2 regions of the Brevibacillus sp. WF146 genome follow, and region 1 is predicted to be linked to the other one. Evidence: riboswitches for the same ligand, from Rfam matches in the RefSeq annotation. Region 1 holds a riboswitch; the other holds the start of a gene.
The links. A riboswitch is a leader RNA that binds a small molecule or an ion and turns the genes downstream of it on or off. The one in region 1 is predicted to bind S-adenosylmethionine.
Positions count from the first base shown of each region.

Region 2: it holds a riboswitch for S-adenosylmethionine, as region 1 does, so the genes downstream of both, A6764_RS21495 (homocysteine synthase) here and A6764_RS06510 (pyridoxal phosphate-dependent aminotransferase) in region 1, are expected to answer to the same signal.

Region 1 is NZ_CP109943.1:1,345,062-1,349,253, reverse strand. It holds gene A6764_RS06515 (hypothetical protein) at 1-228, opposite strand, end outside; gene A6764_RS06510 (pyridoxal phosphate-dependent aminotransferase) at 523-1,707, opposite strand; SAM riboswitch class I at 1,811-1,922, opposite strand; gene A6764_RS06505 (efflux RND transporter periplasmic adaptor subunit) at 2,091-3,323, opposite strand; gene A6764_RS06500 (efflux RND transporter permease subunit) at 3,337-4,192, opposite strand, start outside.
Region 2 is NZ_CP109943.1:4,322,543-4,326,734, reverse strand. It holds gene A6764_RS21500 (AAA family ATPase) at 1-170, opposite strand, end outside; gene A6764_RS21495 (homocysteine synthase) at 537-1,838, opposite strand; SAM riboswitch class I at 1,935-2,045, opposite strand; partial or broken gene A6764_RS21490 (GNAT family N-acetyltransferase) at 2,140-2,715, shown strand; gene A6764_RS21485 (rhodanese-like domain-containing protein) at 3,074-3,388, shown strand; gene A6764_RS21480 (SCO family protein) at 3,468-4,082, shown strand.

The sequences.
Region 1 (4,192 bases):
AATCATGCTGATGTCATTGACATGGACAATGAGCCGCTTGCCCTCCTCCGTGACAAAACCGAGCGAGCAATACTGCGCGCCGGACATCTCCAGCCGCGTGAGAACGGCGTTGGCAAACTCCTCGCCGGACCGCAGGCGAATCAGGCCCGCTTCAACGGCGCCGCCTACCTTGCGCTCATTGGTGATGACCGTGTACATGTCGGTGTATCCGTTGATCTGATAGCGCATGACACCCTCCTGCCGAGCAAACGTGATCATTGAGATCAATTATCATTACCATACCTATCGTATAATGAAAATCATTATCTGTCAATGCTGAGAATGATTTTTACTGAGAATGGATTTTTTCGCATTGGCGCGGCATGGGTGATCGCCCCCGCCCTTTTCCATGCTATTCGCCCACCCGGTTTCGGGCTCTACGACACTCGCCTATTTGGGCCGGAAGTCACTTCAAAAAAATCAAACCGCCAAGGCCGTTCTGCGAACACCCTGGCGGTCAACTCTCATTCTCTAGGACATGAACTATTTTTTGCACGGGGAGAAAATACCCAAACGCTCAATCCGCTCCACCGCTTCCGCCAGCCGCTCTTCGCTGGCCAGCAGCGCGGCGCGGACGTATCCTTCGCCGGTGGGACCGAAGCCGACGCCTGGCGCGACGGCGACATGGGCCTTCTCCAGCAGCAGGTCGGCAAAATCGGCGGACGTAAACCCTTTCGGCACCGGCAGCCAGGTGAAGAACGATCCCTGCGACGGTGCCGCCTCCCAGCCGATTCGGTGCAGGTTGGAAAACAGTGCGTTGCGCCGGCTTTCGTAGACGGCGACCAGCTCGCGGACACACTGCTGGGAATCGGTCAGCGCCCGGGCCGCCGCCATCTGGATGGCGCCGAACAGGCTGCAGAAGTAGTGGTCCTGGATCAGGTTGATCAGCCGGACCAGTTCCCGGTTGCCGACCATCGCGCCGACGCGCCAGCCGGCCATGTTGTAGGTCTTGGACAGCGTGTAGAACTCCACGCCCACTTCTTTGGCCCCCGGCACCTGCAGGAAGCTGACCGGCTTCTTGCCGTCGAAGCTGATCGCTCCGTAGGCGAAGTCGTGGCAGACGACGATTTCGTGCTTGCGGGCGAAGCGGACCGTCTCTTCGAAAAATTCGAACGGCGCATTGACCGCTGTCGGATTGTTGGGATAGTTCAGGAACATCAGCTTGGCCTTGTCCAGATCCTCCCGGGCCAATTCGCCGTAATCCGGCAGGAAGCCGTTCGCGGCGCGCAGCGGCATCATCACCATCCGCCCGTCGGCGATCGCCACGCCCGACCAGTAATCGGGATAGCCGGGATCCGGCACCAGGGCCACATCGCCCGGATTGAGCAGCACCTGGCAGATTTCCACCAGTCCGGTCTTGCTGCCGAACAGGATGGCCACTTCCTCTTCCGGGTCCAAATCGACGTCAAACTCCTGCTTGTACCAGTGGGCGACGGCCCGTTTCAGCTCCGGACGGCCGCTGAACGGCGGGTATTTATGGTGGACCGGCCGGGCCGCATGGGCCTGCAGTTCCTCAACAATGTGCGGCGGCGTGGGCAGATCGGGGTTACCCTGCCCCAGGTTGATCACGTCATGGCCGGCGGCAATGGCTTTGTTCACTTTTGCCACCAGCGAGGCAAAAAACTGCGTCGGCAGTCGGTCAATCATGGCGGACGGTTGGATGCGCATCGGTCTCTCGTTCCTTTCCCTCGGGTAAATCGTGCAGACATCGGCACGTAGGCAAAAGCCCCTTTTTCCTGTACAGAAAAAGGGGCAGATCGACATCTCCACGTTCTTATCTGTCAGGAATGCTCCTGCTGGAATTGGCACAGCATCTGCCGCCGTACGGGCAGATCCGCTGCCGGGCTTCATCGGGCCAGTCCCTCCGCCTCTCTGGATAAGGTCATTGCATGCTATTCGGTTTCGATTGCGTCACAGCTTCATGCCAGCACACATCCGGCGGGACGGCGATCATGCCGGTCCCTCGTCACGACGTCCGTTCACGGTCACCGCAGCGTCCGGACTGCGCTGGTTGGTAATCTCTTTCATACTACTTGAGCAAAACGGCAGTGTCAAGATGTCGGCTGGATGTGCACTTTGGCGCCGTCCTTCAGCAGCGTCTGGCCGCGCACGACGATTTTCTCGCCTTCCTTCAGGCCCGCCTTTACCTCCACCAGATCGCTGGATTCGGTGCCGGTCTGGACTTCCACTTTTTTCGCCGTGTCGCCTTCCAGCTTGTAGACGAACCGCTTGCCGTTCTCGTCAAAGACGGCCTTGAGCGGCACCACCAGCATGTTGGCGGCCTGCTGTTTCGCAAACTGGATGCTGACGACCATGTCCGCCTTCAGCGAGGCGTCCTGCTTGGCCAGGGAAATCTCCACCGGATACGCGCGCAGCGTCTGGTCCATCACGGGACTGATCGCGCTCACCGTGCCGTCCAGCTCCTTGGAGAGGGCGGAGATCTGGATCTTCACCTTGTCCCCTTTTTTCACCGACGTTACTTCCTCTTCGGAGAGGTTGGCCTTGACGATCAGCGGGTCGGTATCCACGATGGTGACCACCGGCGATTGCGGCGAAGCCATCTCCCCTACCTGTCCGTTGACGGCGGAGACGAAGCCGGAGATCGGGGCGGTCACCGTCGCGTTGGCCAACTGTTCACGGGCGTTTTCCAGCGAGACGCGGGCCTGTTCCACGGATGCCTGGGTGACGGCCACTCCCGTCCGCTTTTCTGCCGCCTCCAGCGCCTGCTTGGCGTTGGCATACGCCGTCTGCGCGTTTGTGAGGGTCGCCTGTGCCTGTTCCAATTGCTGAGGAGACACCGCCCCCTGATTGTACAGTTCGGACATGCGCTGGTAGTTGCGTTCCGCGTCCCGCAGCGCCTGCTCGGCCTGCACCAGACCGTTTTTCGCCTGCTGCAGCCCTTGGCTGGTGGTGGCATCACTCTGCTTCAGGTTGGCTACGGCGAGGTCGTACGCCGCCTGCGCCTGCTGCACCGCATTCACCAGGTCCGTTTTTTCCAGGGAGAAGAGCACCTGTCCCTTTTGGACATACTGCCCCAGTTTCACGTTCAACTGCACGATCTTGCCGCTCACTTTGGGCGCCAAGGTGACTTCCTTGTTGGGGGCCAGTTTCCCGGTTACCCCCGCGCGCGTGGACACGCTTCCTTTTTTCACTGTATCGACTTGTACCGGCACCGGCTTGTTTTCCGTTTGCGTCTGCTGCGTGGCCGCATCCGGAGCCGTACAACCTGCCAGGGCGACTGCCAGGGCCAGCAGCAGCCCAAGACTTCCCTTGTTCATCTTCATACCGTGTAGCCTCCTATCCCAACGTCGGCATTTCCTGGCCGGCCGATTTTTTCTGCTTGCGTTTCTCTTTGCGATTGCGCCATTTTTGACCCAGATCGTCAAACCAGGAGTAGACGACCGGAATCAGCACAAGCGTGATCAGCGTGGAGAAGCTGAGACCGAAGATGACGACAACAGCCATCGGCGCCTGCGATTCGTTCCCGTCCCCGCCGCCAAAGGCAAGCGGCGTGATCGCCAGAATCGTCGCCAGCGTCGTCATCAGAATCGGACGCAGCCGGATCGGACCTGCCTGGAGGATGGCCTCGTTCCGCTCCACGCCCCGTTTGCGCAGTTGGTTGACGTAGTCGATCAGGACGATCGCGTTGTTGACGACAATCCCGATGAGCAGGATGTACCCGATCAGCGCCGGAACGCTCAGCGGATAGCCGGTCGTAAGCAGCCCCACGACCACGCCGATGAACGTCGGCGGGATGGAGAACATGATGATAAACGGCGTAAACAGGGATTCAAACTGGCTGGCCATCACCATGTAGACCAGCGCGATCGACAGAATGATCGCCAGTCCCAGGCTTCCGAACGACTCGGCCATCTCCTTGCTCTGTCCGCCGACTTCGATCGTGTAGCCGTCCGGCAGCGACAGCGCGTTCAGCTTGGCCGTCACGTCACGGGTAACGGAGTTCAGGTCGCGTCCGACAAACTCGCTGCTGATCGTCACTTCCCGCGTCTGGTTGGTCCGTTTGATCAGCTGCGGCACGTCCTTTTTGACGATCTCGGCGACGGAAGAGAGGGCGACCTGCGCGCCGCTCGCCGTCGGGATGCGCAGCTGCTGCAAGTAGCTGATGTCGTCCTGATACGACTTGGGCAGCATG
Region 2 (4,192 bases), 1.5 Mb from region 1:
GCCTGGGCGAGCGTTTTGGCCAACACGGTCTTGCCCATGCCGGGCAGGTCCTCCAAGAGCACGTGGCCGCGGGCCAGAAGAGCCGTCACCAGCAGCCGGATCTGCGGCTCCTTGCCGACGATGACGCGGTTGACGCTTTCCAGCAATGTGTCCAAAGGGCGATGGGTCATGAGGACGTCTCCTTTATGGGAAAATAGGGCGCGAGACCCGGTTGTTCCAGTATGGAAGGTATTATACCTCGGAACGCCTGATTTTGCCAAATCTTCATAAAATTATCCTGATCGGAAAAACGGCCCTCTGAAACGAGCGCGCCGCTGATCGGCGGGGGAACGTTTGCGACCTTCATCGGCGGCGCACAGTCAAGCAACTGGGCGCTTGAAAGCCGCGGGAACAGAGGGTGAAGAAAAGGCGTCGGAAACAAGAAAAACAGCGAAGGGGAACTCCCGCTTCGCTGTTTGACGCAAACGAACGCAGACGCTCGCCATCCCCGGCCGCTTTGGGCGCGTCGGGGCGCCCCAACGGACCAGACCCGTTCCTTATCCGACCTGCTGGGGCACCGCCTGCTTCAGCGCCTGCTCCAGATCGGCGAGAATGTCGTCGATCGCCTCCGTGCCGACGGAGAGGCGAATCAGGCCCGGGGTGACGCCGGCGGCGAGCTGTTCCGCTTCCGACATCTGCTGGTGGGTCGTGCTGGCCGGATGGATGATGAGCGACTTGGAATCGCCGACGTTGGCCAGATGGGAGAACAGCTTGACCGACTCGATCAGCTTCTTCCCTTCGGCGACGCCGCCGCGAATGCCAAAGGTGAGGATGGCCCCCGCTCCTTTCGGCAGGTACTTTTGCGCCAGGCGGTAGTGCGGATCGCTCTCCAATCCCGGGTAGCTGACCCACTCCACGGCGGGATGTGCCTCCAGATAGCGGGCGACGGCCAGGGCGTTTTCGCTGTGCCGCTCCATGCGCAGATGCAGCGTTTCCAGCCCTTGCAGAAACAGGAAGGCGTTGAACGGCGCGACGGCGGCCCCGATATCCCGCTGCAGTTGAACGCGGGCCTTGACGATGTACGCCAGCGGGCCGAGCGCTTCCGTGTAGACGATGCCGTGGTAGCTCGGGTCGGGCGTGGTCAGGCCGGGAAACTTGCCGCTGCTCCAGTCGAACTTGCCGGAGTCGACGATGATGCCGCCGATGGCCGTGCCGTGTCCGCCGATGAACTTGGTGGTGGAGTGAACGACGATGTCCGCTCCGTGGTCAAACGGACGGCAGAGGATCGGAGTGGCAAAGGTGTTGTCCACGATCAGCGGAATTCCGTGTTCGTGGCCAATCGCGGCAATCGCCTCGATGTCGGCCACGTCCATGCGCGGATTGCCGATCGTCTCGAGGAACAGCGCTTTTGTCTTTTCGTTGATTTTGGAGCGGAAATGGTCCGGGTTGGATTGGTCGACGAAGTGAACGGTGATGCCGAGCCGCGGCAGCGTGTGGTAGAAGAGGTTGTAGGTGCCGCCGTACAGGCTGTTGGAGGCGACAATTTCGTCGCCGGCATGGGCGATGTTGAGGATGGAAAAGGCGATCGCCGCCTGCCCGGAGGAAGTGGCCAGCGCCCCGACACCGCCTTCCAGCAGGGCGACCCGCTGTTCAAACACGTCCTGGGTCGGGTTCATGATGCGCGTGTAGATGTTGCCCGTCTCTTTCAGCCCGAACAGGTTGGCGGCGTGCTCCGTATCGCGAAACACGTACGAGGTCGTCTGGTAAATCGGCACGGCGCGCGCTCCCGTCACCGGATCGGGCGACTGTCCTCCGTGCAGAGCGATGGTTTCCGGCTTCCACTGGCGTTGGTCCGACATGGGCATCTCTCCCTCTTTCCTGGATAAAGGATGGATAACAAACGAAGCCTTCTTCCGGAGAGAAAGAAGGCTTCGGTCATTCCCGATCAAGCGGCCGTTTCATCTCTCAGAATCCGGGATTCTGCAGGAATTGGCACCATGCAAGCAGGCTTGTTTGCCGGTTGCCGGGCTTCATCGGGCCTGTCCCTCCGCCGCTCTTGATGAAATCGTGGAAATTTTGCAAATTGTGCTTATCTGGTATTATAGGGGGACAGCCGGATTCGGTCAATACAAATTTCCGAGTAAGTCAGGGGGAATTATCATGATTGCTGTTTTCTTGCGTCCACACGATTTGGCCTATGCGGAGCGCATGTTTGCGCTGGTTTCCGATCCGGCCGTCAGCGGCGCGCTCAGCCTGCAGGACCAGTCGGTCGAGGATACGAAGCGGTTCATCCGGCACATTACGGAAGAGGAGCGGGCAGGGAGAGCCGTCAGCCGGGTCGTCTTCAATGAAAAGGAGGAGTTAATCGGCGTCACCACGCTGATGTTCATCGACAGGGAGCGGCGGCGCTGTCACATCGGCAGTTGGCTGGGCCGGGCGTACTGGGGGAAAGGGTACAACCAGCTCGCCAAGGAAGCGATTTTGTCCATCGCGTTTGGCGAACTGGACCTGGACATCGTCTTCGCCGGGGCGCGGACGACCAACATCCGCTCGCAAAAAGCGCAGGAGAAGCTGCCCTACGTCACGCTCCACGTGGAAAGCGAGTATCCCGAGGAGCACGCCGCTCTGGAGCAGCGGCAGCAGCACCCCTGTGTGCTGCACGCCTTCAAGCGGGACGATTTTCTCCGGTATCTGGCGGAAAAGGAACGGGCGGCCAGGGGAGAAGCGGTCCGTGACGAATCCGTACACGGCGGGCTGAAGCAGGAACCGCAGCGCTCCCCGTCACAATTGCGTAACCGTTTCGCCCTCTCTCGTTCACAACTTTCCGGCCGGGGCAGCCCTATAATAGGGGTGATTATGAGAAAGATACAGATGCACTGTGTAACCTCCAGCCCCGGCCATGAGCACCATGCTGATGATCGCGCAGATCGCCGGCCGGTTCCTGCTGATCCCGTCGCTGATCCTGCGGCTCGGGCTCTTCCCGTTGTGACGCCGCGTCCGTGCAGGGACGGCCTGTTCGAAAATAGCCGCCGGTATGGTATGATGGGAGGCGGTATGGAATCAACGTTCATGAAGATACAGGAGGCTAGTAAACATGGCGGATCAAGGGGTAAAGGAAATCACGCCGCAGGAGCTGATGGAGAAGCTGGCTGCGGGAGAAAAGCTGCAGGTCATCGACGTACGCGAAGTGGAGGAGTGGAATGGCGGTCACATTAAGGAAGCCAAACTGATTCCGCTCGGCTTTCTGCCGTATCGCGTCGACGAGCTGGACAAGGAGACGCCGGTCGTGCTGGTCTGCCGAAGCGGCGCCCGCAGCCACATGGCCACCCAATATTTGCAGGAATTGGGCTTCGACGCGGCCAACATGGTGGGCGGCATGCTCGCCTGGCCGGGGGAAACGGAAGCGTAACGCAGCGCTGCAGAAAGAAAGATGCGCGTGATCGCCGTTTGTCGGGGATCAGCGCGATCAGGATGAGGAGGAGAGCAAGATGAGCGAAGGCAAGGCGTCGTTCTGGCAGCGCCACTGGTTTACCGTGGCGGCCGCCGTGCTGGCGCTGCTCGTCGTCGGGGTATTCGGCTACCAGTACTGGCAGAAGAGCCAGATCCCCGTCGTCAAACAGATGAACGACTTTACGCTGGACAACATTGACGGGTCCACATTCACCCTGTCCGAAACCAACGGCAAGGTCCGGCTGGTGGAGTTCATCTTTACCCACTGCCCGGACATCTGCCCGGCCACGACGTTTAACATGGCCAAGATGCAGGAACAGTTGAAGGCCAAAGGGCTGTTTGGAGACAAGGTGGCGTTTGTGACGATCACCTTTGACCCGGAGCGGGACACGCCGGAAGTGCTCAAGGCGTACGCGGACAAGTTTGGCGCCGATCAGAGCGGCTGGTACTTCCTGCGCGGCGATCAAGCGACCGTGGAAAAAGTGACCAAAGACTTCGGCATCGCCGTCCTGAAACAGCCTGACGGTTCGTTTGCCCACACCGCCCGCATGTTCCTCGTCGACAAGGACGGCAACATGCGCCGCATGTACGGGATGGCGTCCGACATGGATATGGACAACATGCTGAAAGACATCGAGCAGTTGGCTGATTAAACAGCCAACCGGGGCCGCCCCGGCCTTTGCATGACGCAGCGGGCCGGCCCTGCCGGAAATCATTTTCCGTAAAAAAACCCGCCTCTGCCGGACCTGATGTTCGCGGTTCC